3 regions of the Kribbella sp. VKM Ac-2571 genome follow, and region 1 is predicted to be linked to each of the others. Evidence: riboswitches for the same ligand, from Rfam matches in the RefSeq annotation. Region 1 holds a riboswitch; each other region holds the start of a gene.
The links. A riboswitch is a leader RNA that binds a small molecule or an ion and turns the genes downstream of it on or off. The one in region 1 is predicted to bind thiamine pyrophosphate.
Positions count from the first base shown of each region.

Region 1 (5,082 bases):
TCGTGGTTGTCACGGGTCTGGTGGTCGCCTCCGCTGGACGGTCGCAGCGACTCGGTGGCGTGCTGCTGCGGTTACAGGACACCACCGCGGAGATTCGGGTCCGAGCCGCCGTGGTGCTGTTGGTCGCGTTCGTCGCGCTGGCTGAGCAGTTCGGGTTGGAGACGATCCTCGGCGCGTTCCTGGCCGGTGCGGTGGTCGGGCTGGTCGACCGGGACGCCACGTCGCATCCACGCTTCCGGGTCAAGCTGGAGGCGTTGGGGTACGGGTTCCTGATTCCGGTGTTCTTCGTGACGAGCGGGCTCCGGCTCGACCTGCGCGGGCTGCTCGACGACCCGGCCGCGCTCGTGCGCGTGCCGCTGTTCCTGCTAGCACTGCTAGCGGTTCGCGGAGTACCGGCGTACCTCGCGGTGCGAACTCTCGGAGCTCGCGCGACGGCGGCGACCGCGCTGCTGCAGGCGACGTCGCTGCCGTTCATCGTGACCGCGACGCAGATCGGCGTGGCAACCGGTCTGATGACACCGGTCACCGCCGCCGCTCTCGTCTGTGCCGGGCTGTTGTCGGTGCTGCTGTTCCCGGCGGTTGCGCTGGTCCTGCTCAGGCAGGCTGCCGGCGGCCGATCCGGCCGAGGAGCACGGCGGCCAGCATCGAGACGATGATCGAGGTGTACGTCGCGCCGAGCCAGGTGGGGACGGGGTGGTCGTTGAAGAGGGCCTGCTGGACGTTCGTCCAGAACGGGGACCAGCCGGAGACGGTGCCGGGGTTCACCAACTGGTATGCGACGAAGCCGATCAGCCACGCGACGGTGGGTTGCCAGCGGAACTTCGCAGTACCGGAGACGTCCCACTTCATCTTGCTGACCACGAAGAAGTCCGCGATCGCGACCGCGAACAGCGGGATGAAGACCGAGCCGATCAGGTACAGGAACTGGGTGTAGTTGCCCAGGTCGATGAACAGCGCGATACCGGTGGCGATCACGCCGATCGCCACCGAGATCCAGCGGCGGTCGACGTGGCCGATCAGATTGTGTGCGGACTGCGTGGTCGAGTAGACGTTCGCGTACGCCTCGTCGACCTCGTCCACCAGCAGTACGAGCAGCGCGACCGCACCCGCGGGCAGTGTGACCAGTGCGGTGATCACGTCGTCGCTGTTGGTCTGCAGCGTTGCCACAGCGACGACACCGAGCGCGTAGTACCCGATCGCCGCCAGGCCGTAGCCGAGTGCGGACCCGGAGAACGCGGCCTTGTTGGTCCGCGAGTGCCGCGTGTAGTCCGCGGCCAGTGGTGCGAACGACACGACACCGGCAGCGGCCAGGTCGACCGCCGGCCAGAAGCCGAACACGCTGTCCTGAGGCAGGGCGTGCACCGGCTTGCTGAGCACCTGCACGAACAGGTACACCGACGCGAGCAGCACCAGCCAGACCATGAACTTCCGCAGGATCTTCACGCTGCCGAGCGGACGGACCGCCATCGCGGTGGCGATGATTCCGGCCAGTACGACGAACACCCAGCGCCACCGCTCACTCGTGACCGCGACCGCGGCCTGCGAGATCACGATGATCTCCATCGTCGCCCAGCCGACGTTCTGCGCGATGTTCAGCACGGTCGGCGCGATCGAGCCGCGGCGGCCGAACAGACCGCGCAGACTCGCCATCGCGGGCGCACCGGTGTGCGACCCGAACACGGCGGCACCGCCGAGCACCAACGCGCCGATGCCACAGCCGACGACCACGGCGAGCAGCCCCTGCCAGAGCGAGCCGGTGTACGCCGCCACGAGCGCACCGGTCACCGGGCCGAACAGCGAGATGCCGAAGTTGCCCCAGAGCGTGAACTGGTCGAAGAAGCCGAGCGTGCGCGGCGCATCGGTGGTGAGGACGAGCGGCGCCTCGGTAGTACTGGCAGGACGAACAGCTGTGTCGGTCATGAGCGACCCCACTCCCTACGCCGGCATTACCCGGTCAGGTTCAGGCGGTCGGCGACCCAGCTGTCGCCCTCTCAGCCCGCGCGTCCTCGGTGCGAGCTCCCGCATAGGTTTGTGCTGATGAGTCTAACTCGTCAGCTACTGTGCGGAAGAGCGGCCGCTCGTTCTATGAGAGCGGCCAGCTCGGGGCCGTTCGTGATGACCGGCATGTGCGCCCCGGAGTCCAGCGTGCGGGCCTCGCCGTGGCTGAGTTCCGCGAGCCGTTCGACCCATTCCGCCGTACACAGCAGGTCGTGCCGGCCGCGGACGAGGACCACCGGCGCTTGCACGTGGGACATGATTGCGGCCAGGTCGTGGTGTCTCGACGCCTCGCCGGCGCGGGCGATCGACGGCAGCGTCGTACGGGCGTATTGCGGACTGATCCGGACCAGCTTCGGCGCGTCCGGGATGGCGGAGCCGACGAGCCGGACCGCGCGGTCGACCCAACTCGAGAGCCGGATGTCGCCGGTCGGGGCGGCGAGCACGAGCGCGTGGGCCAGCTCGGCGTAGCGGACCGCCAGCTCGACGACGATCTGACAGCTCGCCGAGTGGCCGACGAGCACGGACCGCTCGCGGATCTTCTCGGCCAGCGCTACTGCGAGGGCACGGGGGTGCAGGTCCTCACGGGTGCCGGCCGGTTCGCCGTACCCGGGCAGAGTGACCACGTGGTACGGCGTGATGAGGTGCTCAACCGTCTGCGCGTACGACTCCGGGCCGAGGCCTAGGCCGGGCACGAGGACTACAGGTGCGTTCACTCCCAGGGAGCCTTGGCAGGAGCGCCTTTGACGACCGGGTTCGGTACGTCGGGCTTGAGCTCTCGGTACCCGAGGAAGAGGCCGACGGCCAGGATCAGCAGGCCGAAACCACCCCAGCCGTACGCCGTGGGCAGCCGGTGGACCGCATCGTCGCTGGCACCGAGGCCTGTGGACAACACCATGAGCAGCCAGACCAGGATCGGGACGACGGACACTGCGACCAGGAGCAGACCGGCCAGCTCGGCCGGGTCAGGCCGGCGACCGACCTTGTGGCGGGCCAGCACGTCGCGGATCCACATCACCAGCGCGGCAGTGCCGACGACCACGAGCAGCAGCTGGCCGATCGCGTCGAGCACATCCGTGCGGAGCGGGTGATTGAGCGGCGAGCCGGGCGCCTGCGAGATCTCACGGAGGGCGACGCGCTGCACGGAGACGACCAGCAGCCCGTAGATGGCGGCGATGAACCCGGCCAGGCCGACGACCCGGGCGGCACGTGGGTCGCGCGAGTGCTCCTCGCGGCCGTACGTCGGGAGCTCGTGCGGTTGCGGGCTCGCCGGGGTGCCGTACGGTGCACCGGGACGGTAGGCCGGGGGCTGGTGGTACGTCGGGTTGCCCTGCGGCGGTGGCTGCGCTCCGTAGGCCTGCGGCTGCGCATACGGGAACTGCTCCGGCGGGGTGGGCTGACCAGCGCCGTACGTGCCGCCGCCGTACGGCGTTGGTGGCGCGTAGTGATGCTCCTCGCCGGACCCCTGCTGCTCGGGCTGCTCGTCCCTGCCGTACGTCGGGAAGTCCTGTGATGACATCGTCTGCTCCCTCCCGTCGTACCCAGTTTCTCAGGTGGCCTTGATCGTCGGCCAGGCGTTCGGCAGGCAGCCGGCCAGACCCTTGGTCTGCTGCATCATCACCGGCGCGGGGGTCTTCGGGGTCGTGCAGGTCGAGTGCCCGTGGCCGAGCGCGTGCCCGACCTCGTGGTTGACCAGATAGCTGCGGTAGAGGTCGACCTGCCCGTTGTACGCCGGGATCGCGTAGAGCCACCGCTTCGCGTTGAGCACGACGCGGTCCTCGACGCGGCAGGAGACCTCACCGCCGGTGTCGAGCGGCAGGCACAGCTTGTCGGTCAGGGTCGGCGTCGCGAGGATGATCCGGAGGTCGGCGTCGACGCTGTCCGTCCGCTCGAAATTCACCTCGTGCACCGCCTGCCAGCCGCGCGGGTCCGTCAGCGTCTTGTGGATGGCCGCCGCGACCGCGGCACCGTTCACCGACACGCCCTGCTCGATCTCCACGCGGTACGTCATCTTGTCGCGCACACCGGTCGCCTTGTTGAACCCAGGCACCACGGCGAGCTTCCCGGTCGACACCAGGACGTTCGGCTTCGCACCCTTCGGCTTGCGCGTCAGGGTCGGTGCCGGTCGCAACGGAGTGGTGAACTTCTGCGTCGGCGTGGCAATCGGAACCGGCGTCGTCTTGGGCGTGACCGGCTCTTCCTGAGCAACCTCGTTGACCCCTGCAACCGCCTGCGCTGCCAGGCTGTTGCGGTGCGCGACATCCGGATGCGCCACCACCACAGTCCCCAGCACCGCCAACGCAGTCACCACAAGCCACTGACCCTTGTACGACTTCCGCCGACTGTGCCGCCCACTCCGCCGACGCCCAGGCGTGTGTCCGCGCTGGCCGCTCCGCCGGGTGGTCATGACACTCGACCCTACCGATACCTGCCAAGGCACGAAAGCCCGGTTTCGTTAAGCCGTCCGCGTCCGCAGGAATTTCCCGAAGTGGGGGACGGTGAAGGCGACGGTGCCGCGTTCGGCGGAGAAGACCAGGCCTTTCTTGATCAAGCCGTCGCGGGCGGGGGACAGGGACTGGGGTTTGCGCTTGAGGGTGTTGGCGACCTCGGCGGTGGGGACGGAGCCGTCGTCGACGCCGATGCCGAGCTCGGCCATGGCGCGCATGTACTCGCGTTCCGCGGGGGTGGCGCGTTCGTAGCGCGAGCCGAAGAAGCCGACGGTCAGCTCGGCCGACGCCTCAGGTCCTGCGACCGCGACGTCCTTGATGGTGATGGGTGAGGCCGGCGCGTGGTCCCAGGTCGAGTGCGCGAACGCCTGCACGAAGTACGGGTAGCCATCCGTCTGCGCGTACAGCTCGTCCAGCGCCTCCTCGTCGTACTGCACACCTTCGCTCTCCGCCGGCACCATCAGCGCCCGGTCGCATGCCTCCCGCGCCAGGCGGTCGACACGGATGTAGCGGAACAGCCGCTCGGAGTACGACTTGCTGGCCGACAGTACGGCGGGCAGATGCGGCAGACCCGCGCCGACGACGACCAGCGGCGCGCTTTGCTGCGAGATCTCGTGACACGCGGCGCACAGTGCGGACA
Region 1 covers NZ_SNWS01000003.1:63,076-68,157, forward strand. The annotation lists gene EV651_RS07605 (cation:proton antiporter) at 1-656, shown strand, start outside; gene EV651_RS07610 (cytosine permease) at 595-1,920, opposite strand; TPP riboswitch at 1,916-2,033, opposite strand; gene EV651_RS07615 (alpha/beta fold hydrolase) at 2,052-2,711, opposite strand; gene EV651_RS07620 (hypothetical protein) at 2,708-3,514, opposite strand; gene EV651_RS07625 (DUF3152 domain-containing protein) at 3,545-4,402, opposite strand; gene EV651_RS07630 (ATP-binding protein) at 4,451-5,082, opposite strand, start outside.

Region 2 (5,082 bases), on a different contig from region 1:
GACTCGAACCCACAACCCGCGGATTAAAAGTCCGCTGCTCTGCCAATTGAGCTAGAGGCCCTCATCTGGTGAGGGGAACAGTGTGTCAGGTTTGGTGGGGGTTTGCTTGGTGGGGGGTTGGGGTGAGGGGTTGCGTGGCTACCCGGTGTGGTGGTACAGATCGGAATTCGCTCGGGTTGTCCGGGTGCTGACAAGTCCTGCCGCGGGGGGAACCGACGGCGGGTTTGGGGGATGGATCGTGTTGTTGGTTCGTGCTGCGTTGGGGTCGGTTGCGGTGGTGGCGCTCGTGGGGGCGTGTGGGGCGAATGGGGGTACGTCGGGGATGGGTGAGCCGGCTGCGGTCGCGAGTGTGCAGGTCAGCGTGACGCCCACGCCGGTCAGGACATCCGCTCCGGTTGTGACGCCGACGAGGTCCCGTTCGCCCAAGGCGAGTGTCACCACGGCGAAGGAGGTCGTGGAGGTTCGGGTGATTCCGTTCAAGAAGAAGACGGTGACGGATGACTCGTTGGCGAAGGGTGAGCGGACGATCCGTACGGCGGGGGTCGACGGGACGCGGCGGCTCGTGTATCGGGTGACCTACGTGAACGGCGTACAGACGGCGAAGCGGCTGCTTCGGCAGGAGGTTGCGAAGGAGCCGCGTTCGCAGGTGACCGCGGTGGGTACGAAGGTCGAGGCGCCGGAGCAGTCTGGTGGGTGCGACCCGAACTACTCCGGTTGCGTTCCGATCGCCAGTGACGTTGATTGCTCGGGCGGGAGTGGGAACGGGCCTGAGTACGTCGACGGACCGATCGACGTCATCGGCTCCGACATCTACCGCCTCGACGCCGACCACGACGGGATCGCCTGCGAGTAGGTCCGGGTGGCGGTGAGGGACAGGGCCAGGGCTACGTCGGGCTGGATCAGGGCTGTCGTCAGACGGTTCGCGTTGGCGTTCCAGGTGTGGCGGTTGATGGGGTGGGACGCCTTCAAAACCAGTTGGTTGGGGCTTTCGGTGAGGGCGAAGGGGATGGTGACGGGGTGGGTGGTGCCCCGGATCGTCAGGTCGCCGGTGACGTCGACGCGTTGGGGTCCGGTCGGTACGACGGCGGTCGCGACGAAGGTCATCGCCGGGTAGGTCGGCGTACCGAAGAAGTCGCGGCGCAGGTGGGCGTCGCGGCGGTCGTTGCCGGTGTCGACGCTGTCCATCTGGACGCTCAGCCAGCCGGTTGAGGCCGCCGGGTTGGCGCTGTCCACTCGGAACGCGCCCTCGAAGGCCGTGAATCGGCCGTGGACCTTGCCGCCCACGCGGTGTGCGGCCACAAACCCGATCTGGGTCCGCTCCCCGTCGAGTACGTAATAGTCGCTCATACGGGGTACGACGAGGCAGCGCGGTGGACTGTCAGTCGATGATGGCTGAGGTGATGCGGCGGGGGGTGATGTCGAACATCGAGTCCTCGGGTGGGTTGGCCAGGTACGCCGCGCGGTTCTCCTCCGGCAGGTACTTCTCCACCATCGCGTTCAGCAGGTCGGGGTCGAGGGGAAGGAATCGCGCCACCCCCTGCATGTTGACGTACTTCGCCGTCGCCCCGTCGACCGTCTGGATCGAGAGTGACAGCTCGCCTGTGCCGGTCCGGTGCAGTCTGGTCTTCTTCGACTTGGCCGGCGTCATCACCTGGAATCTGTTGTCGTCGGGCAGGTGGCGGAACCACACCGGCGTCACATGCGGCGACCAGCCCGGTTCGTCGACCGCCAGCACGGCCACCAGCGGCTGCGCCAGGAACTCTGCAATTTCGTCGTCGTCCATCGCTCGAAATCCCATGGAAACCACGCTCCCACCAGCCACCGACAATTCCGCCATACTTCGTGTCGTGACTGAATGCGAGGCGCCGTGCTCACCTACGTCCTGAACTCGCAGGATCTGGCCGACGTGCGGTTCGCGGTGTCGCCGGTGGCCGAGATGGTGCTGTCGTTGCGGGCGCTCCGGGATCCCGGCCGCTTCCCGCTGCAGCTCGGCTGGGTTCGCACCGTACAGCCGCAGGTCGCTGCCCTGGATTGGTCCGTACTGCGCTGGCTCGTCAACGACACCATGGGCAGTCCGGACTTCCTGACGCCACGACCGACCTCGCCGCTCACCCAGCTCTCCGACGAGCTCAACCTGATCGCGACCGTCAACCCCGAAACCTTCGAGCGCCAGCTGGTAGCGGTCAACGGCGAGCTGCCAGGAGAGCTGACCGTGGACAAGGTGGTCGAGGCACTCAGCGAGTACTGGGACGCTGTAATGGCGCCGTACTGGAGCCGCATGCGCACCCTCCTCTCCGCCGACATCAGCTACCGCGGCCACGTCGTCACCCAGCAAGGGACGGGCGCGATGCTCAACGGACTGGGCCCGGCAATCACGTACGCCGATGGCCTGCTCAAGGTCGACCGCGTAGCCGAGCAGAGCCGCACCGAACACGTCGATGGTCGCGGGCTCGTACTGCAGCCGACCCTGTTCGGACCGCACGCCGTCATCCCGTTCGACCCCGGCGCCGAACCGCTGCTCGGCTACCCGCCACGCAGTCAGGCCAACCTGTGGTCCGTCGTCGAGCCACCGTCGCGCCACGACCTCGCGCAATTGATCGGTACGCCGAGAGCGCACATCCTCGCGCTCCTCACCTATCCCCGTACGACGACCGACCTGGCCGGCGAACTGAAGGTGACGCCGTCCGCGGTGAGCCAGCACCTGCAACTACTGCGCCGTACCGGCCTCGTCGAACCGCAACGCACCGGCAAACAGGTCCTCTACCGCCCGACGGAGCTCGCGGCCCTCTTGACCGGGACAGCCGTCGATTGAGCTGTCAGCTATAGTCGAAGCGTCCGCGGGAGCTCGCAGGAAGTGGGCTGAGAGGGTGACCGGACCGTCACCGACCGCTGAACCTGAATCGGGTAATTCCGGCGTAGGGAGGAAGCGATGGAATCCGTCTGGGTGAACGGTACGGCGGTCGACGTACCGCCGGGCAAGTCGGTGGCTGAGTTGATCGCGGAGTACTCCGATCGCTCCACCGGGATCGCGGTCGCGGTGAATCAGAACGTGCTGACCAAGGCCGAATGGGCGCAGACCACCCTGCGACCGGGCGACCGGGTCGAGATCGTCAGCGCGACGCAGGGAGGCTGACCATGGATGATCCACTGGAGCTGGGCGGGCGCACGTACACGTCGCGCCTCATCATGGGGACCGGCGGTTCGGCCAACCTGGAAGTGATGGAGGAGGCATTGATTGCCTCCGGCACCCAACTGACCACGGTCGCGATGCGCCGGCTCGGCACCGGTCACGAAGGCTCGGTGCTCGACGTCCTGAAGAAGCACGGCATCGACGTACTGCCGAACACGGCCGGCTGCCACACCGCGGCCGAGGCCGTGCTGACCGCCAAGCTGGCCCGCGAGGCGCTCGGGACCGACCTGATCAAGGTCGAGGTCGTTGCCGACGACCACCTGCTGCTGCCGGACCCGTTCGAGCTGCTCGATGCCGTGGAGGCGTTGGTGGCCGACGGTTTCACGGTGCTGCCGTACACGAACGACGACCCGATCCTCGCCCGCCGCCTCGAGCAGGCCGGTTGCGCGGCCGTGATGCCGTTGGCCGCACCCATCGGTTCGGCGCTCGGGATCCGCAACCCGCACAACATCGCGCTGATCGCCGAGGCGGCGAACGTTCCGGTGATCGTGGATGCGGGCATCGGTACGGCGAGTGACGCCGCGCTGGCGATGGAACTCGGATGCGACGCGGTCATGCTCGCGACCCCGGTGACCCGTGCGGAGAAGCCCGCTCTGATGGCCGCCGCGATGCGCGACGCCGTCTCGGCCGGCCGGAACGCACGTCTCGCCGGCCGGGTGCCGAAGAGATGGCAGTCGGCGCTGGCGTCGTCGCCTACAACCGGCCTGCCAACGTTCTAGCCTCGGCCGCGTCGACCGCCCGGTCCAGCAGGAGCGCGGTGAGCGACAACGTCAGGTCCTGGTTGGGTTGCAGCACCAACGGCTGCTCCCACGCGAGCGCCGGGCACGCGCCGACGTACTCCTCGGATCGCAAGAACCACGGCCAGACCTCGTCCGGCTGCAGCAACAGCAGGCTGACATCGCCTTGGACGAACGCGAGCCACGGGCTACAAGACCCGAAGGCGGCATTCAGCCCTTCGCCGTCGGCGCTGAGCACCGTCGTCTCCGCGGCAGGCAGTCGCCAGAAGAGACCGCCGTACGCCGCTCCCTCGCGACCGTTGGTGGCCGGGCTCTCGATCCGGATCGAGCCGTAGCGGGCGGTGAGGACGCTGCGCCAGTCGAGCCGCCAGCCACCGAACGCGAGATCCCCGAACAGGCGCCGGCGTTCGACGAGTTGCGGCCGCCCTTGCTCGTCGTACCAGGTGATGTCGTCGACCAGCTCGCGGTCGTTGACGGTTACGCCGCGGCTGCGTTGCTGACCGTGGTTCGTGAGGAGGGTCGGGCCCTGACCGCGGACGTACGTCCGGCCGCCCCAGTGCGAGGTGCCGTTGACCTGCGCGACGGCGAGCGAGACGCCGTAGTGATGCCGATGGTCGACCGGGGTGACCTCGGTCAGCGGGTGGCCGCCGAGCGTCCGGACCGGGTGCAGATAAGGACGTGGCGCGTGGACCTGGGGCATGCGCCGTCCGAACTCGTACCGCGCGAGCAACCCCGCCGAGCTCCCGAGCGCGAAGATGTCCCCCTGCTGCTGCCACCCGACCTGATCAGCTGACGCGTCGGAGCGCGGCTCCTGCGGCACCGGCCCCGTACTCGCCCGCACCGCCAACCGCAGCTCGGGTACGCCGCCCACCTCGTCCGGAAGCCCCGTGACCGACGCGTGCAACCGCTGCCACGCCAGTTCGCCGAGGTCCTTCTGCGGCACCCGCACAGTCGTCAGCGACGGTACGGCGAAGCGCGCGAGCCCGATGTCGTCCATCCCGGCCACCGACAGATCGGCCGGTACGGCGACCCCGACCTCGTTGAGCCGCGCGAGCAGCCCGAACGCCACCAGATCGTTGAACGCGACGACCGCGGTGACCTGCGATTCGAGCACCCGCTCCACCGCGGCGTACCCGTCCTCGATCGACCGGCCGC
Region 2 covers NZ_SNWS01000011.1:116,201-121,282, forward strand. The annotation lists tRNA gene EV651_RS24070 (tRNA-Lys) at 1-61, opposite strand, end outside; gene EV651_RS24075 (G5 domain-containing protein) at 323-853, shown strand; gene EV651_RS24080 (YceI family protein) at 811-1,347, opposite strand; gene EV651_RS24085 (pyridoxamine 5'-phosphate oxidase family protein) at 1,379-1,798, opposite strand; gene EV651_RS24090 (DUF5937 family protein) at 1,856-2,812, shown strand; TPP riboswitch at 2,828-2,939, shown strand; gene thiS (sulfur carrier protein ThiS) at 2,930-3,133, shown strand; gene EV651_RS24100 (thiazole synthase) at 3,136-3,909, shown strand; gene EV651_RS24105 (DUF6807 family protein) at 3,884-5,082, opposite strand, start outside.
Region 2: linked by a shared signal. The riboswitch ahead of thiS (sulfur carrier protein ThiS) and the one ahead of EV651_RS07610 (cytosine permease) in region 1 are both predicted to bind thiamine pyrophosphate.

Region 3 (5,082 bases), on a different contig from region 1:
GGGCACGGGATGCCCAGGCCGGACAGCCGGTAGATCCCGGCCAGCGCGAAGCCGCCGATCCCCACTCCGGCCAGGCCCCAGACGCGGCGATCGACAGGCTTCACCGGTCCTTGTGGACGGGGCATCACCGCGAACGTCACGCCCCAACGGTACCCGCGATACGGTGGAATCGATCGACTGGGAGACGGGTTCCGATGAGCACACCGACGCCGCCTGACGACAACCGGCCGCAGGACCAGCCGTACGGAGACGCCCAGCCGGGGTACGGGTACGGTCAGCAGCAGCCGGGCTACGGATACGGACAACAGCCACAGCACCATCCCCAGCAAGGGCCGTACGGGCCGGGCTACGGGCAGCCGTACGGCTCCGGCTACGGCGCTCCGATGCCTCCCCTGGCGGACTGGGGCCCTCGGGTCGCTGCGTCGCTCATCGACAGCCTGATCCCACTGGCACCGCTCCTGATCGGGTTCGGCGCTCTGATCGCGAACGTCGCGGCGCGCGAAGGCAACCCCTACCCGGACGACAACCCGCAATGGTGGGCGACCATCCTCTTCCTGGTGGGCTGCGTCGCCAGCATCGCGCTCGGCCTGTGGAACCGGGTCTTCCGGCAGGGAAAGTCCGGCCAGAGCGTGGGCAAGAGCGCGCTGAACATCAAGCTGATCGACGCCGTGACCGGAGAGCCGATCGGAGCCGGCCGGTCGTTCCTCCGCGACTTCCTCAGCGGCCTCTTCAACAACGCCTGCTTCCTGAACCTCCTGTGGCCCCTGTGGGACGAGCAGAAGCAGACATGGCACGACAAGGTCGTGAACACCTACGTGGTGCGCACCTGACGTCAGTGCGAGCGGAGGAGACCGGCGCAGGCCACTGCCCACAGCACACTGCTGAAGGTGCCGATGATGAAGCGTTCGGCAACGGCTTGCGGGGTGACCGAGGCAGGCTGATCGGGACTGCGGAGTTCGGGGTACCTGGCCAGTCCCTTGATCGCCAGCACCACAGCGATGCCTTCGGGCCAGCCGGCGACCAGCGAAGCGTAGATGGCCATTCGCTCGAGTGCACCGATCAGCGCGCCGCCTCGCAGTACCTCCCCGGCCTTCTGCGTCGACTGGGCGCGTGTGTTCCCTCGGTCGGCGAGCGCCAGGACGGAGGTCGTCAGCGGCCCGCCCCCTGTCACTGCCAACGCTCCGGCCAGCAGGAGCAGTACGTTCCACCAGCGCTCGGCCCAGCCGGACACGCCATGCCCCGCGAGCAGCAGTACGCCGACAGCGGCGAGGCAGGCCAGCATGAGCCCGCTGATGACGATCTCGAGGGTGGAGCCGGACGACCTGGGCACCCAGGCGAGTACGGCGAGGACCAGGGCGGCACCGGTCAACGACAGGACCAGCGCCGTCACGCAGCTGCCCCGGCACCGAGAAGATCCGCGGCGAGCACCCGTCCGCGCTGTTCCTCGGCGAAGCCCGCGGCCTGGGCACGTTGCGTCACCGCCGACTGGCTGATGCCGAGTTTCACGCCGATCTCCCGCCTTGTGAGTCCTTCGCCCAACAGGTCGGCCACTGCCCAGCCACGGTCACTGCGCCGCCGCAGCACGGACGCCATCAGCCACAGCACCGTCTCCACCTGCTCTGCCCTGCGGGAGTCCGCTCCGACCACGTTCACGTGGTGCTGACTGGACTTCGCCCGCGTCACCGCCTCCCGCGCGAACACGAACGCGTCGCCGCTTCCGGCCCGGGTACTGCGTGGCAGCGGCTCGGTGACCTCACCGACGCCGAGTCCGACGTACCAGTTGTCCGACCGGAGCAGCTCGACGATCACGTCGACGGTCGGACGGGCCTCCGACAGCACGCCCTGCACCTCGTCGCCGGCGGTCCGCTCGAACTTCCGCAGCAGTCCGGTCCGCCGCGGCCGGCGGTTCAGGGAGTTGAGTAGCTCGGGTACGAGATCGCTCGTGCTTCGGCTGCCGCGCTGATCTACCGTGAGAACGAAGACCATGCCCTGCACCTCCTTCCGAACGGGTTAAGGCTACAGTCTTATTCACGTAGAGTGAAGGCCAAAACCTGAATCGGTTCAGCCAGTTACTCCCCGTATCCGGCCCGGAGCCCGATTCGCGCCGGGCCGGACGGGTTTTGTACTCAGTCCGTGATCGGCAGGTAGAGCTTCTGGTCGCCGGCCTTGAAGGTCTCCGACATCTCCGCGAAGCCGGCCTCGATGGCGTCCGCCGACGTCAGGCCGTGTTCCTCGGCGTACGCGCGGATGTCGGCGGTGATCCGCATCGAGCAGAACTTCGGGCCGCACATCGAGCAGAAGTGCGCGGTCTTCGCGGGCTCGGCCGGCAACGTCTCGTCGTGGAACGACCGAGCCGTGTCCGGATCCAGCGAGAGGTTGAACTGGTCCTCCCAGCGGAACTCGAACCTTGCCTTGGACAACGTGTCGTCCCAGGCCTGCGCGCCCGGATGCCCCTTGGCCAGATCGGCCGCGTGGGCGGCGATCTTGTAGGTGATCACGCCGGTCTTCACGTCATCACGATCGGGCAGGCCGAGATGCTCCTTGGGCGTGACATAGCAGAGCATCGCCGTACCCAGCCAGCCGATCTGGGCCGCGCCGATCGCCGACGTGATGTGGTCGTACGCCGGTGCCACATCAGTTGCCAACGGCCCCAACGTGTAGAACGGCGCCTCCCCGCACAGCTCCTCCTCGAGCCGGACGTTCTCGGCGATCTTGTGCATCGGCACGTGTCCGGGGCCCTCGATCATCACCTGTACGTCGTGCTCCCAGGCGATCCGGGTCAGCTCCCCCAACGTCCGCAACTCGGCGAACTGCGCCTCGTCGTTGGCGTCCGAGATACAGCCCGGCCGCAAACCGTCCCCGAGCGAGAACGTCACGTCGTACTCGCGGAGAATCTCGCACAGTTCCGCGAAATGCGTGTAGAGGAAGGACTCCTGGTGGTGCGCCAGGCACCACGCGGCCATGATCGAGCCGCCACGCGACACGATGCCGGTGATCCGCCGCGCGGTCAGCGGCACGTACCGCAGCAGTACGCCGGCGTGCACGGTCATGTAGTCCACACCCTGCTCGCACTGCTCGATCACGGTGTCGCGGTACACCTCCCACGACAGCGCCGCCGGATCGCCCTTGACCTTCTCCAGAGCCTGGTACAGCGGCACCGTCCCGATCGGCACCGGCGAGTTCCGCAGGATCCACTCCCGCGTCTCGTGGATGTTCTTCCCGGTGGACAGGTCCATCACGGTGTCCGCGCCCCACCGGGTCGCCCAGACGAGTTTCTCAACCTCTTCCTCGACCGAGCTGCTGACGGCGGAGTTGCCGATGTTCGCGTTCACCTTCACCAGGAACTTCTTCCCGATGATCATCGGCTCGCTCTCCGGGTGCTGCCGGTTCGCCGGGATCACCGCGCGTCCGCGCGCCACCTCGGCCCGGACGAACTCGGGATCGAGCCCTTCCCGCAGCGCGACGTACCGCATCTCCTCGGTGATCACCCCGGCCCGCGCGTGCCCGAGCTGGGTCCGCGACTCGCGCCCGGCGATCCACTCGCGCCGCAACGCGGGAAGACCGGCCTGGACGTCGATCCGCGCCGACGCGTCGGTGTACGGACCGGACGTGTCGTACAGGTCGAAGTGCTCGCCGTTGGTGAGATTCACGCGGCGCGCCGGTACCCCGAGCTCTCCGCGATAGATCTTCTCCGAGCCCGAGATCGGGCCCGTGGTGACGGCCGGGCGGATCGTGCTGACATTCACCATGCTGCTGCTCCCTACGCCGGAATTACCCGGACAGGTTCGGCGGTCGGCGGCGCCGGGTTCCAGTGTTTGATTCCTGGCCCAGCCGCCCTCTCAGCCCACTACGGTGCGAGCTCCCGCGATCTCCAGTTGTCACCGCACACCCTAGACGAAGCCTGTAAGTTCTAGAGATGCGAGATCTTGTGTACCCGCCCGTCGTCGCTTTCGCGAAGACCGCGTTCAAGGTGCTGGACCTGAAGATCCGCCTGACCGGCGCCGAGAACGTGCCGCGGACCGGCGGGGCATTGATCGCGCTCAACCACATCAGCTACGTCGACTTCATCCTCGGCGGGTACGGCGCACTTCCGGCCAAGCGGCTCGTCCGGTTCATGGCGAAGGAGGTGCTGTTCCGCAACCGGTACTCCGGCCCGTTGATGCGCGGAATGCATCACATCCCGGTGGACCGGGACGCGGGTGCCGCGTCGTACCAGCACGCCCTGGACCATCTCGCCGCGGGCGAGGTCGTCGGTGTGTTCCCGGAGGCGACGATCAGCCGGTCGTTCGAGCTCAAGGAGTTCAAGTCCGGCACGGTGCGGATGGCGGCGGAGGCCGGCGTACCGGTGCTGCCGATGATCCTGTGGGGCACGCAGCGGATGTTCACCAAGGACCACCCGCGCGACTTCACCCGGCACCGGCCGATCTCGATCAGCATCGGCGCGCCGATCACCGTGACGCGTGACGACGACCCGGCCGAGGCGACCGCGCACCTGCGGTCCACGATGGCCGGGATGCTGGACGAGACGATCCGCGCCTACCCCGAACAACCGGCCGGTGCCTGGTGGTTGCCGGCCGCGTACGGCGGCAGCGCGCCGACTCCCGAGGAGGCCCAACGGCTGGACGCCGAGGAACTCGCCCGGCGGGCAGCGAAACGTCAGTAGACCGGACCAGACCTTGACCCTCGGGCAGTTACGAGGGTACGAAGTCTGTCGTTGACGGAACAGGAACCTGGGGGGTCCCTGTACGGCGGGCGGCTGCGGTGGCTCGCGTACTAGAGCTTGCGGGGATGGTTTTGTTCGATTCATCGGAAGAACTGCACTTGTTCGACCCGGGGGCGCTGACACCCGCCCCGCACGTGTCCGAGCACATCCCGGATGCCGGGGCGTTCTTCGTCGACTGGGCGACCCGCGGGCTGTCCGCGGAGCGCGCCCGGGAGATCGAGTCGGCAGTGAACGGCCGGCGCAACCAGAACGGCTGGTTCCCGCTCGAGTCGCTGGACACCATCGGTCGCAAGGGTTTCTGGCGTGGCCCACTGACCTACCTGGCCCGGATGACGGCCGACGACACGCGGATCGTGCAG
Region 3 covers NZ_SNWS01000010.1:66,279-71,360, reverse strand. The annotation lists gene EV651_RS22345 (DUF2752 domain-containing protein) at 1-140, opposite strand, end outside; gene EV651_RS22340 (RDD family protein) at 195-830, shown strand; gene EV651_RS22335 (hypothetical protein) at 833-1,390, opposite strand; gene EV651_RS22330 (transposase) at 1,387-1,986, opposite strand; gene thiC (phosphomethylpyrimidine synthase ThiC) at 2,127-3,749, opposite strand; TPP riboswitch at 3,740-3,876, opposite strand; gene EV651_RS22320 (1-acyl-sn-glycerol-3-phosphate acyltransferase) at 3,917-4,663, shown strand; gene EV651_RS22315 (hypothetical protein) at 4,789-5,082, shown strand, end outside.
Region 3: linked by a shared signal. The riboswitch ahead of thiC (phosphomethylpyrimidine synthase ThiC) and the one ahead of EV651_RS07610 (cytosine permease) in region 1 are both predicted to bind thiamine pyrophosphate.